DNA from 3 places in the Lactococcus sp. bn62 genome. Region 3 is predicted to be linked to each of the others. Evidence: riboswitches for the same ligand, from Rfam matches in the RefSeq annotation. Region 3 holds a riboswitch; each other region holds the start of a gene.
What was found. Region 3 has a riboswitch for lysine ahead of P3G65_RS03315 (ABC transporter permease subunit). Riboswitches for the same ligand answer to the same signal wherever they lie in the genome.
Positions count from the first base shown of each region.

Region 1: it holds a riboswitch for lysine, as region 3 does, so the genes downstream of both, P3G65_RS08730 (diaminopimelate decarboxylase) here and P3G65_RS03315 (ABC transporter permease subunit) in region 3, are expected to answer to the same signal.
Region 2: it holds a riboswitch for lysine, as region 3 does, so the genes downstream of both, P3G65_RS10740 (amino acid permease) here and P3G65_RS03315 (ABC transporter permease subunit) in region 3, are expected to answer to the same signal.

Region 1 covers NZ_CP120417.1:1,676,926-1,681,216, forward strand. The annotation lists gene dapA (4-hydroxy-tetrahydrodipicolinate synthase) at 1-253, opposite strand, end outside; gene P3G65_RS08730 (diaminopimelate decarboxylase) at 451-1,728, opposite strand; lysine riboswitch at 2,095-2,267, opposite strand; gene P3G65_RS08735 (pyridoxal phosphate-dependent aminotransferase) at 2,533-3,696, shown strand; gene P3G65_RS08740 (glutamate decarboxylase) at 3,850-4,291, opposite strand, start outside.
Region 2 covers NZ_CP120417.1:2,060,082-2,064,372, reverse strand. The annotation lists gene dnaX (DNA polymerase III subunit gamma/tau) at 1-1,219, shown strand, start outside; gene P3G65_RS10740 (amino acid permease) at 1,251-2,714, opposite strand; lysine riboswitch at 2,790-2,966, opposite strand; gene P3G65_RS10735 (hypothetical protein) at 3,181-3,393, shown strand; gene rpsF (30S ribosomal protein S6) at 3,579-3,872, shown strand; gene ssb (single-stranded DNA-binding protein) at 3,910-4,291, shown strand, end outside.
Region 3 covers NZ_CP120417.1:594,820-599,110, forward strand. The annotation lists gene P3G65_RS03305 (response regulator transcription factor) at 1-555, shown strand, start outside; gene P3G65_RS03310 (HAMP domain-containing histidine kinase) at 643-2,133, shown strand; lysine riboswitch at 2,273-2,440, shown strand; gene P3G65_RS03315 (ABC transporter permease subunit) at 2,529-4,100, shown strand; gene P3G65_RS03320 (amino acid ABC transporter ATP-binding protein) at 4,101-4,291, shown strand, end outside.

The sequences.
Region 1 (4,291 bases), 1.1 Mb from region 3:
CTTGTGCTGTGTTATTACTTCCTGCTCCAACATTGATATGAATACGTCCAGCAACCTGTTTAACTACAAACTCAACGATTGCTTTTTTCTCCTCAAAGCTAATCGTCGGTGCTTCTCCTGTTGTGCCTAAAATAGAAATAGCCGCACTTCCATGGCTAATCTGAAATTCAATCAGCTCAGCTAATTTTTCAAAATTTATAGAATTATCATCATTAAAGGGCGTGATGAGCGCCACAATTGAACCTTTAAGCATTATTTTCTCCTGTAGATTTATTTCAGAAACCTTTGATGAGTGTTGCGATAGAAGAAAAGGAAACTACTCATCGTATAATTTTCTTTCTCTTGAAAATCATCTCCTCTTCGCCTTGTTTTTACTCCACTCCTTTAATTTGTATCCAAATATTATTTATGATTTTATCAATGGTTAGAAGTAAAAGCTTTTACAAGCGTTCACCAGCTAATTCCCGGTAAGATTTCAAACTCAAAGCCATCCAATGTTGCAAAATAGTCTTCAGGTCGCTCTGCCCGTCGAATCATACGCGTGCTCCCATCTTGCTGAAGCAATAATTCGGAACTTCGTAATTTTGCATTATACTGATATCCCATCGAAAAACCATGCGCACCTGTGTCATGAATGACTAATAGGTCTCCCTCATCAATCACAGGAAGTTCGCGCTGCCTGGCAAATTTATCATTGTTTTCACATAATGAACCAGTCACGTCAACAATTTCTTTCACTTTATCTTCCTCCTTTCCTATAACAGTAATATGATGATAAGCATCATAAAATGCTGGTCTCATCAGATTAACTGCGCTCGCATCCACACCAATATACGTCCGATATGTTTGCTTTCTATGCAAGACACGTGTGACCAGTAAGCCATGAGGCGCCAACATAAAGCGTCCAAGTTCCGTATAAATTTTGACTTCCCCTAGGCCATTGGCAGTTAGAACTTCATCATAAACACGATGTACTCCTTCGCCGATGACAGCAATATCGTTAGGAGCTTCATCTGGACGATAATTAACGCCGATACCACCAGAAAGATTTATAAAATCAAGAGAAACGCCTGTTTTTTCACGAATTTTAAGTGCTAATTCAAATAATTGCTGTGCTAATTTTGGATAATACTCATTTGTCACAGTATTTGAAGCCAAAAAGCTATGCATTCCAAATTTCTTCACACCCAACTTTTGCAAATCTCTAATTCCCTGAATTAGTTGGGCTTTTGTCATTCCAAATTTTGATTCTTCAGGATTATCCATAATTTTGGTACCCATTGTAAAAACTCCACCAGGGTTATAGCGTAAGCTCATTGTTTCGGGAAATTCAAATCCTGCCAATGTGGATAAAAATTCAATATGGTTGTATGCATCAATATTAATCGTAGCCCCTAGCTTTTTGGCTAATAAAAATTCTTCAGCTGGAGTGTCATTTGATGAAAACATAATTTCAGACTTATCAAAACCACATTTATTTGCCAGTATAAGTTCAACATAGCTCGCGCAATCAGCTCCACAGCCTTCTTCTTGCAAAATTTTCAAAATTGCAGGCGTTGGTGTAGCTTTTACCGCAAAGAATTCTTTGAAACCTTTATTCCAAGAAAATGCTGTGTTTAGCGCCCTTGCTTTTTCACGAATTCCGTGCTCGTCATACAAATGAAATGGTGTCGGAAATTCTGCAGTAATTTTATCTAATTGATTTTTAGTAATAAATGGTACTTTCATTTCATACTCCTGTGGACTTGCTATGCAAATCTTTATCTGAAGATTTCGGTGATTTCAATGCTCTGGAGGGTTGTCAAAAATTGTAACTGAAAGAAGGAAGATTTTACTTTTAGTCTACCAAATGATATTTTTTCCCATCTCAATCTTTAACTCTGTCTCCAGTGCCCTTTGACCACTGATATAATGAGTTTCGATGTAAGAAGCAGAGTTTTTCTTATTCGTTGACTCGCTAAAACATTATTCTATCGTTGTCGCGCTTCAACCTGCAAACTCACATCATATAAAAACAAAAGGCACTTGTAAGTACAAGCGCCTTTTATGTCGTCATGAAAATAGAGTTAAAAAAGAATTCTATATTATTCGGTTCGATCACTTAGCGCCAGACTTATTCAAGTCCGAGTGGTATAGGTGTTTCCTATACCCCCACGCTAGCCAGATACCTCTGTTGCTAACGTTCGGCAATGATTACCTTTCGTACACGGTCGTCGGATGCCTCCTCTCGTGTAGTACTCATTTGCATTGCTACCTCTAATTTATTTTTCACAATTATAATATTTTCAGTATTGTTTGTCAATTGAAAACTTTTCAAATTTTTAGTATTGACTTATTTTTTTCTTTAAAACTGCTTTAAATCAAGGTTTACAAGGTGTATTTTTTATCTGAACTTCCGAATCTCCAAAATATTTTGCAACATTGTTTTGTGAATTTTTAAAATAAAATGCTATAATACAAATTTAAAACGACGAATATACGGAGTTTTTGCTTGAAGCCAACTTTAACTATTGACCTGCGGAGGTGCTATGTATGGATTTATCAAATAAATTTAACACTAATCTTGGAAAAATTGAAATTTCTAAAATTCGTGAATTTGATCAGGAAATCTCCAAAATACCGAATGTTTTGAAATTAACACTTGGTGAACCAGATTTTCCGACACCTGAACATATCAAAAAAGCTGCAATTGATGCGATTGATGCCGATGAAAGTCATTATACTGGCATGCGTGGCCTGATTGAACTCCGTCATGCAGCCAGTCAATTTGTAGCTGAAAAATACAATTTACATTACGATGCTGAAACAGAAATTTTGACCACAGTTGGTGTCACAGAGGCGATTGCTACTTGTCTCCTTTCAATTATTGAACCTGGCGATAAAGTTCTAATCCCAGCACCTGCTTACTCAGGTTATGCGCCTGTAGTAAGCTTAGCTGGCGGTCAATTGGTCGAGATTGATACCACAACTGATAAATTTGTCTTAACTCCTGAAAAACTTGAGCAAGTATTGAACGAAACCGAGAATATCAAGGCTATCATCCTTAATTATCCTTCAAATCCAACGGGCATAACTTACACTCATGCCCAACTTAAAACACTTGCTGAAATCATCAAAAAACATGAAATTTTTGTCCTTTCTGACGAAGTTTATTCTGAAATTAACTATAGCCAACATGTACATACTTCTATTTCGACCTTTTTACGTGATCAAACTTTTGTACTTAATGGCCTTTCAAAATCACATGCGATGACGGGTTGGCGAATGGGGCTGATTTTTGCACAAAAATACTTGATTGATCAGCTTGTAAAAACACACCAATATCTGGTTACTTCTGCCTCAACACAATCGCAATGGGCAGCAGTTGAAGCTCTGAGTAAAGGAAAAAATGATGCTGAGCTAATGAAAGCCGAATACCTCAAACGGCGGGATTACATTATTGAGAAGATGACTGAACTTGGCTTTGAAATTATCAAGCCAGACGGGGCTTTCTATATTTTTGCCAAAATTCCAGCAGAATATAACAGCAATTCTTTTGAATTTTTATATGATTTTGCAAAGAAAAAACATGTAGCATTCATTCCAGGCTCAGCCTTTGGCCAATATGGTGAAGGTTATGTCCGTTTGTCCTATGCAGCTTCAATGGAAGTGATTAAGATTGCTATGGAGAGATTGAAAGAATATCTTTCGGAATAACTTACTATTATGGTTGTGCTATACTCAGAGTTTATCTTTGCTTTAATGTAAACCTTCTCAAAAAAGACGAGATTTTTCTCGTCTTTTTTGTTATGTATTCATTCTTGTTATTAATTAACGAAAATAGGTTTGGCTTGTAAAAAAGAGATTGTTTTAATGTGTAAATCCATATACTTTATTTTTAGGATTATTATGGTATTTAAGATGTGCCTTATTCAAAAATTCAATAGCTTCTTGCATATCTTGCACGTAATTGTATGCCATATTCATTCCAAAATCCGCTCGAATTACTATCCGTTGTATAATATTATCCTCTAAGTTTTTTGGTAAAGGATAGGCTGGCACTTGCCATCCTTTCATTAATAAACGATCGGCTAAGTCGTATAAATCCCAGTCACAATTTCTGTCTTCTCTTAATTTATAGCATACAATTGGAAGTTGTGAACCATCATTTACAATTTCAAATAAACCTGTTTTTTCAATTGATTTTGCTAAATACATCGCTACTTTATGCGTTCTTTCATGTATAGCTTTGTATCCATCAAAACCATAGCGTACAAAATTATAATATTGTCCTATCAGCTGAGCCGCGCTA
Region 2 (4,291 bases), 670 kb from region 3:
AGATAATGTTGTCTTTGTTTTAGCAACAACTGAGCTTCAAAAAATTCCGGCAACAATTATTAGTCGTGTGCAAAGATTTGCTTTTAAAGCTATCACAACAAATGATATTCGTCAGCACTTAGCAGAAGTTTTAGCTGATGAGAAGATTGAGTTTGAAGATGCGGCACTTGATGTCATTGCAAAATCTGCCGAGGGAGGAATGCGTGATGCCTTGAGTTTATTGGATCAGGCCTTAAGTTTTTCTGATGGCAAGCTTGCAGAGAAGGATGCTCTTTTAGTGACAGGCTCCATTGCCAATGAAGCGCTTGTCTCTTATGTTGCAGCATTGATCGCTTCAGATGGACCAACTGCACTTGATGCTTTGGAGAAAATCTTTCTTGAAGGTAAAAATATGTTACGTTTTACGGAAGATCTCTTAACTTATTTCCGTGATTTGCTTTTGCGGGAAAATAATGAAATCCCACGACCTCGTCTTTACCAATGGATCAATATTGCGATTGAGTCTCTGAAAATTATTAAAGAAACAACACAGAGTAAAATTGCTGCTGATGTGATGACGATGCGTCTTGTAGATGCAGGTGCTTATTCTTCTGCGGAAGATAAGGAAGTTCCGGAAAGTTTGAACCATGAGCTTCAGGCTTTAAAAGCAGAAGTTGCAGAGCTAAAAGCTAAAGTGGCAGAAACGGGCAGCCAAACGGTGGTATCCACTGTCAGTCAAGAAGTTCAAATTAAGCAGCAAGTGAAAACGAAAACAGTCACCGAAAAGTACACTGTAAATCAAGATTTGGTTTTTAAAGCTTTAAAGGAAGCGACCAACGAAGCTCGTCAAGCAGTTTTTGGTGCATGGCCTGAGATTGTTTCCAGCTTTACCAAACCTTCAGACCGTGCCTTAATCAATAATACTGCCCCCGTGGCAGCCTCAAGCAATTTTGTGGTAGTTACTTTTCCTCATGGTAATTTAGCAAAGCGTGTTACGGAAAATGAAAACCTACAATTAACTTTTGGCAATTTAATGTCATCAATATTGGGATTTTCGCCTGAGATTATTGCTTTAGCAGAGCAAGATTGGCAGGCTGTACGTCAAGAGTATGTCTTAAGCCTTAAAAAAGGGGAGCAGCATGTTACAAAAGATACGGAATCTGAGCCAGAAGAAGAAGAAGTTCTTGTAAGTAAGGCCAAAGAATTTTTTGGTGAAAAAGTGAAGATAATCAACGACTAAAAAAACGCCTTATGGCGTTTTTATATTCGTTTTAATCAATATCACGGCTTAAATCAACTTCTTCAAGCGGAATAAGTTTTGTTTTCTTCACGATTTTGTAAGAGAAATATAAAATCAAGAAGAGAGGTAAAGCAAGGTAGGTTGTAATGATGCTTTGCGCATTCATCGTTACGGTAGTAATTTGCCCGATAACGATAATGATTGAAAGAATAAGAGCGATGATTGGCCCAATAGGGAACCATTTAGCATGGTAGCCTAACTCAGAAAGTTTGTGACCTTGTTTAATAAAAGCACGGCGGAAGCGGAAATGACAGATAGCAATTCCAATCCAAGCCAAGAAACCAGATAAACCGGAAGCAGCGACCAAATAGAAATAAATCTCAGTTCCGAAGATACTTGTTAAGAAGGCCAAAAGACCGATGGCAACAGTCGCTAAAATTGCATAAATTGGTACCCCGTTGCTTGTATTTGTTTTAGCGAAGATTTTCGGTGCATGCCCCTCTTTTGCCATACCAAAAAGCATGCGAGAAGCAGCATATAACCAAGAATTGGCAGATGAAATAACCGAGGTTAAGATGACAGCATTCATAACGGATGCAGCAGCAGCTAAGCCAGCACGTTCAAATACCAAGGTAAATGGAGAAACGGTAATGTCGCTTTGGGTTGCTGCACGGAGAAGACTTGGGTCTTTATAGTAAACCAAGGCACCGATTACGAATATTGAGAGGAAATAGAAAATAATAATCCGCCAAAAGACTTGTTTAATCGCTGAGGGTACATTTTTCTCAGGGTTTTCTGACTCGCCGGCTGCGATACCAACGATTTCTGTACCTTGGAAAGAGAAGCCTGCAATCATGAAGACAGCAATCATACCTCCAATACCACCGACAAAACCATGATTTCCTCCAGCAGAAAGATTGCGTGCCACATCTGGCTTATAACTCATAACTCCAAAAATTGTTGCGAGACCAATCACGATAAAGGCGATAACAGCGATGACTTTAATTGTCGCCATCCAAAATTCTGCTTCACCATAAGCTTTAGCTGAAATGAGGTTAACCAAGAGGATGAGCGCAATCACAATAGTCGACCATATCCATGTGGGCACATGGGGCAACCAGAACTGCATAATAACACCAACTGTAGCTGCCTCAACCGCTACAGTAATTGCTGAGTTAAACCAATAGTTCCATCCCATAGCGAAGCCGAAAGCTTTATCTACATAACGGTCAGCGAAAGAAGCAAAAGAGCCTGATACTGGAAGATAGGAAGCCATTTCACCTAAAGACGTCATAAGGAAGAAAACCATGAGCCCAATGGCGACATAGGCAACTAACGCGCCTAAAGGTCCAGCTTGAGAAATCGTTGCGCCTGATGCAACAAATAGCCCGGTACCAATAGTTCCTCCTAAGGCAATCATTGTTAAGTGACGATGTTTAAGGCCACGTTTAACTTGCGTGGATGGCGTGGCCTCATTATTTGAAGTATTATCCATTACTTCTCTCCTAAATTTATAAATATTAATACAAAAAGCAATCCCTAGAGATTGCTAAACGTCAGAAAGATCTTTCATCCGAATAGCGCATCATGGTCATAGTTAGACCACGACAGTTTAACAGGTATTTCCCGCTAAACCAAGAAAAGTCGGTGAGCATAACTTCTCTTTCGGCAACCGCTCCTGGGCTAAACTTCTCAGCATGCTCTAGCTCTGCTTAGCTTATTATTGGTTGCGACCTCTATCGTTTATTAAGTATTTATGAATATTTTAGATTAATTTGAGAGGGATGTCAAGGACGAGCCTACTAGATTTGAATAATTATACATGCTGTTGTTTAAAATTACAGATTTTTTAATGTTTAGCCATTAAAAATCTAGACATTTGTTTTAGAGATTAAAAAGAGTTATAATATAAGAAGAGATGATTGCGTTTTCATCTCAATTATATCTGGAGGTGGTTTTCAATGACGTTTACCCCAAAATATGTATCTCCAACTTACGCGGGAGAAAAAATAGTATGCGTAACCCGTAGCCAGGAAGGGGAAATTTCCCACTTATACCAGCGCTTTGATAGCCGTTGCAAGTTGCATTTTATCGTGAAAAAGCTTGGCTATTATCAATCGAAAGAAGGTGAGTATCGCTACATTCCAGCTAATGTGCTTGATGTAGTCGCTTAATAATAAAAAATGATGAGAAATCTTCTGCAGAGGCAGAGGGTTATTTTTTATTTTATAATAGAATAAATAAGATAAATCAACTTGCAAAATGTAGCTAAATTTGATATAATATATACTTGTGAGTAAAAACTCATAACTTACACAGGCTCCAACCTGTGTCATTAGTCCAAAAGGAGGAAAAATCAATGACAAAATACGAAATTCTTTATATTATTCGTCCAAACATTGAAGAAGAAGCAAAGAAAGCCCTCGTTGAACGTTTCGATAGTATCTTGACTGACAACGGTGCTGCTAATCTTGAGTCTAAAGACTGGGAAACACGCAAACTCGCTTACGAAATTCAAGACTTCCGCGAAGGTATCTACCACATCGTAACTCTTGAAGCTGCTACTGATTCAGAAGCTTTGAGCGAATTTGACCGTCTTGCTAAGATTAACGGCGACATTCTTCGTCACATGATCACTAAAGTAGAAGCTTAATTCTAGTTTAGCTGGACAAATTTAAAGGAGAAGCATCATGATTAATAATGTTGTTTTGGTCGGACGCGTTGTGCGTGACCCTGAACTGCGATACACACCGCAAAATACTGCGGTTGCTACATTTACGATTGCTGTTAACCGTCGTTTTAAAAACGCGCAAGGCGAACGTGAAGCTGATTTCATTAACTGTGTCATCTGGCGCCAATCTGCTGAAAACTTGGCAAATTGGGCTAAAAAAGGTGCCTTGATTGGTGTAACAGGTAGTATTCAAGTGCGAAATTATGAGAACAAAGAAGGTCAACGTGTTTACGTGACTGAAGTATTGGCTGATAACTTCCAAATGCTTGAAAGTCGTGCCGCACGTGAAGGTGGCTCTGGTTCATATTCTGCACCACAGCAACAACAATCACAAAATCGTC
Region 3 (4,291 bases):
GATTATGATTTGATTTTGCTCGACTTAATGCTCCCAGAGCTGGATGGCTTTGAAGTTGCACGACGCTTACGCCGTGAAAAAGATACACATATTATTATGATGACTGCACGTGATTCAACTATGGACCGTGTAGCAGGTCTTGATATTGGAGCGGATGACTATATTACAAAACCATTCGCAATTGAAGAATTGTTAGCGCGTGTCCGTTCACTCTTCCGTCGTGAAGACCATATCCACACGATTGAAAAATCAGACAATACTTCATTCCGTGATTTGGTAATTGATAAAACAAACCGCACTGTACATCGCGGAAAAAAAGTTATTGACCTTACACGTCGTGAATACGATTTGCTTTTGACCCTGATGCAAAATGTGGGTGATGTCGTAACACGCGAATACTTGGTTTCTGAAGTATGGGGTTACGAAGAAGGTACAGAAACAAACGTTGTTGACGTTTATATCCGCTATTTGCGTAACAAAATTGACGTGGAAGGCCGCGAAAGTTATATTCAAACGGTTCGTGGTATGGGATATGTCATGCGTGACCGCAAATAATATAGGGAATATATAAGAAGATTTCTAGTGGTTTTGCCACTAGATTTATTCCTTTTATGGCGATGTAAAGAAATAGAAAAATGCGACATGGTAAAATTTTTTGATTCGAAGAAGAAAAAAGCAGAAAATCTGCCCGAGCGTAAGCGAAGCATCATGCTACGTTGGGCCTTTGCAAATACGATTTTTTGTTTTATAACCTTCACTATTTTTACAGTATTAGTTTATCAACTGACCATAACAACCTTCATCAATTCTGAAAAAGAGGACATGATGAAAGCTCTGGACAATGTTGAGCAAAGTTTGTCCCAATCGGAAAGCAAACTGTCGGAGGACAATCTTGCGAATTATTTGGCTTATGCCAAAGACTACACAGCATCCAGTCAGGGAAAAGAAAATGAGCTAGAAACACTTGGAAGTATGATTGGTTCTAGGAAGTCTTTTTATGTCTTTGATGTCGGTGAAAATTTGATTTATTCGACCAATTCGTATGGTTTCCCGCTAAGGAAAGATGTGGGGGATTCTACTCATGCTGTACGTACATTTGGTGAATATTCTGGTTATTTGGTTGAACGACCCGTTCATTCTAAGAAAACAGGGAAACTGATTGGCTATGTGCAGGCTTTCTATGATATGAGTTATTATTACAGCGTGCGAACAAAGCTGCTGATTGCCTTGATTATCTTAGAAATTATTGCTCTCTTTATTGCTCAGTTTGTCGGTTATTTTATGGCAAGTCGCTATATCAAGCCTCTAGAGCGTTTGCACGATGCGATTACTACACGTGCCAATAATTTGAAGGCGGATTTCAAACCTGTAGTGATTCAAACAGGCGATGAAATTGAAGAACTGGCGACTGTTTATAACGATATGATGATTAAGCTTAACGATTACGTTGATCAGCAGAAACGTTTTGTTTCTGATGTCAGTCACGAGCTACGTACGCCACTTGCAGTTTTAGATGGTCATTTGAATCTCTTGAATCGATGGGGGAAAAATGATCCTGAAGTGCTTGAGGAGTCTTTACAGGCCAGTATAGAAGAAGTTAGCACGATGAGAACGATGTTAGAGGAGATGCTTGCATTGGCCCGTCTTGAAAGCATTGATTTTCAAGATGAAGATCTGATCTGTGATCCAACAGAAGTTTCTAATTTTCTTAAGAAAAACTTTCTCCTTATTCATCCTGATTTAAATTTAACTGTTGAGAATTACTTGACGCCGGGTAGTTTGGCTCATATTTATCCCAACCATTATGAACAAGGCTTAAAAATTTTGATTGATAATGCGATAAAATACTCGCCTAAAGATCGCCAAGAAGTGAAAATCCATCTAGAAGAAGATGACAAATACATTATTACGACAGTTGAGGATCGTGGCTATGGCATTAGTCAAGAAGATTTAAAACATGTCTTTGAGCGCTTTTTCCGTGCCGATAAAGCACGAAATCGAGATATAGGTGGAACAGGTCTTGGTCTGTCTATTATCCAACGCATAGTGGAAAACTATGACGGGGATGTCAGTGTGACTTCCATTGTAGGCGAAGGATCGAAATTTACTTTAAAAATTCCTAAGATTAAATAAATATAAAAAGCCTACTGAGTATCTAAAAGTACTTGCTAGACTTTTAATCTTAATCTTATTTCTTGAGTTTTTTGATAATTCGAGAAAATTGTTGACATTCGTTTAAAAAAAGGTTAAGATTTAAAATACAATATACAAATAAAATGATAGAGGTCGCAATGAATAGGATGTTTTACTGAGCTGGACAAGCGTTGAAGTAAAACGGAGGAGACATTGCCGAAACGAATTCACTCGTCCAAGTGAGTTTGTTGGGGCAGCAAGGGATACTTGCTGAACTGTCGCAGTTTTGCGGAGTGCTATTCGTTACTTACTGATAATATGAATCACGTACAACGTTTAGCAACCTCTCTGTGTAAAGGTTGCTTTTTATTTGGAAAAATGAAAGAGAGAGTATTATGAGAAGAAAAAACTTATTCTTACTTGTCGCGACGTTGTTTACGGTATTATTTATCGGTAGTTCAAAAGTGAGTGCAGAACAGTTCCGTGTCGGAATGGAAGCTGCATATGCCCCTTTTAACTGGACACAATATGATGATAGCAACGGTGCTGTCCCTATTGATGGTGTAGATGGTCAATGGGCTAATGGTTACGATGTACAAGTTGCAAAAAAACTTGCTGATAAGTTAAATAAAGAATTAGTAATCGTCAAATCAAGTTGGGATGGCTTGCTGCCAGCTCTAAAATCCGGAAAAATCGATGGCATTATTGCAGGAATGTCGCCAACTGCGGAACGTAGAGAACAAATCGCCTTTTCAGAACCGTATTACACATCTAACCTTGTAATGATGGTCAAAAGTGGCGGTCCCTTTGCTCAAGCATCGAGTTTAGCAGACTTCTCTGGTGCAAAAATCACTGCTCAGCTGGGAACTTTTCACTATAACATGATTGACCAGATTGAAAGTGTTAACAAGCAAACAGCAATGAAAGATTTTTCAAGCATGCGTGTGGCTTTACAAAGTGGAGCCATCGATGGTTATGTAGCTGAACGTCCCGAAGGAGTGACAGCAGAGAAAGCAAATCCAGACTTCAAAATGATTGAATTTGGCGAAGGAAAAGGTTTTGTCACAAACTCTGATGATACAACAGTCGCAGTAGGTTTACGTAAAAATGATCCCAACTTACCTGTAATTAATAGCTTTTTGACAGGTTTTACACCTCAAGACCAAAAAGAACTGATGGATGAAATGATTGCTGCTCAACCAGAAGCTAAAATACAAGGCGCTTGGTATGATCAAATTATCAGTATTGTAAGAGATAACGGCAAACAGTTTCTTAATGGTACAGGGATGACCTTATTCATCTCTTTGATTGGTACGATTATTGGTACGGTTTTAGGTCTTCTTATTGGCGTTTATCGTACTATTCCAGAAATTAGTAATAAATTTTTAGCCTTTTTACATAAAGTATTTGGCTGGCTTATTTCAGCTTATATTGAAATTTTCCGTGGTACACCAATGATTGTTCAAGCAATGGTGCTTTACTATGGAACAGCTCTAGCTTTTGGCTTGAGTTTGGATCGGACCTTAGCTGCGCTAATTATTGTGTCCATCAATACAGGTGCTTATATGTCGGAGATTGTACGTGGCGGTATTTTCTCTGTGGATCAAGGGCAATTTGAAGCCGCGCAAGCTATCGGAATGACGCATGGGCAAACTATGCGCAAGGTTGTTTTACCACAAGTCTTGCGAAATATTCTTCCAGCAACAGGAAATGAATTTGTCATTAATATCAAAGATACATCAGTCTTATCTGTAATTTCAGTAACTGAGCTCTTTTTCCAAGGGACAACAGTGGCGCAACAAAACTTTATGTATTTCCAAACCTTTGCTGTCATCTGTGCAATTTACTTTGTCTTAACATTTACAGTAACACGTATTCTACGCTTTGTAGAAAGAAAAATGGATGGACCAGACGCTTACGTCCCAATCCAAAATCAAATGCAAGTACAAGAACCGGGGGACGCTTAAATGACAGCAATCTTAGAAATCAATCATTTAAAAAAATCATTTGGCAGTAATGAAGTGTTAAAAGACATTCACTTAACGGTAAATCAAGGCGAAGTTATTTCGATTATTGGTTCATCTGGAAGTGGTAAATCGACATTACTTCGTTCAATCAATTTATTGGAGAAGCCATCTGGTGGGGAAATAATTTATAA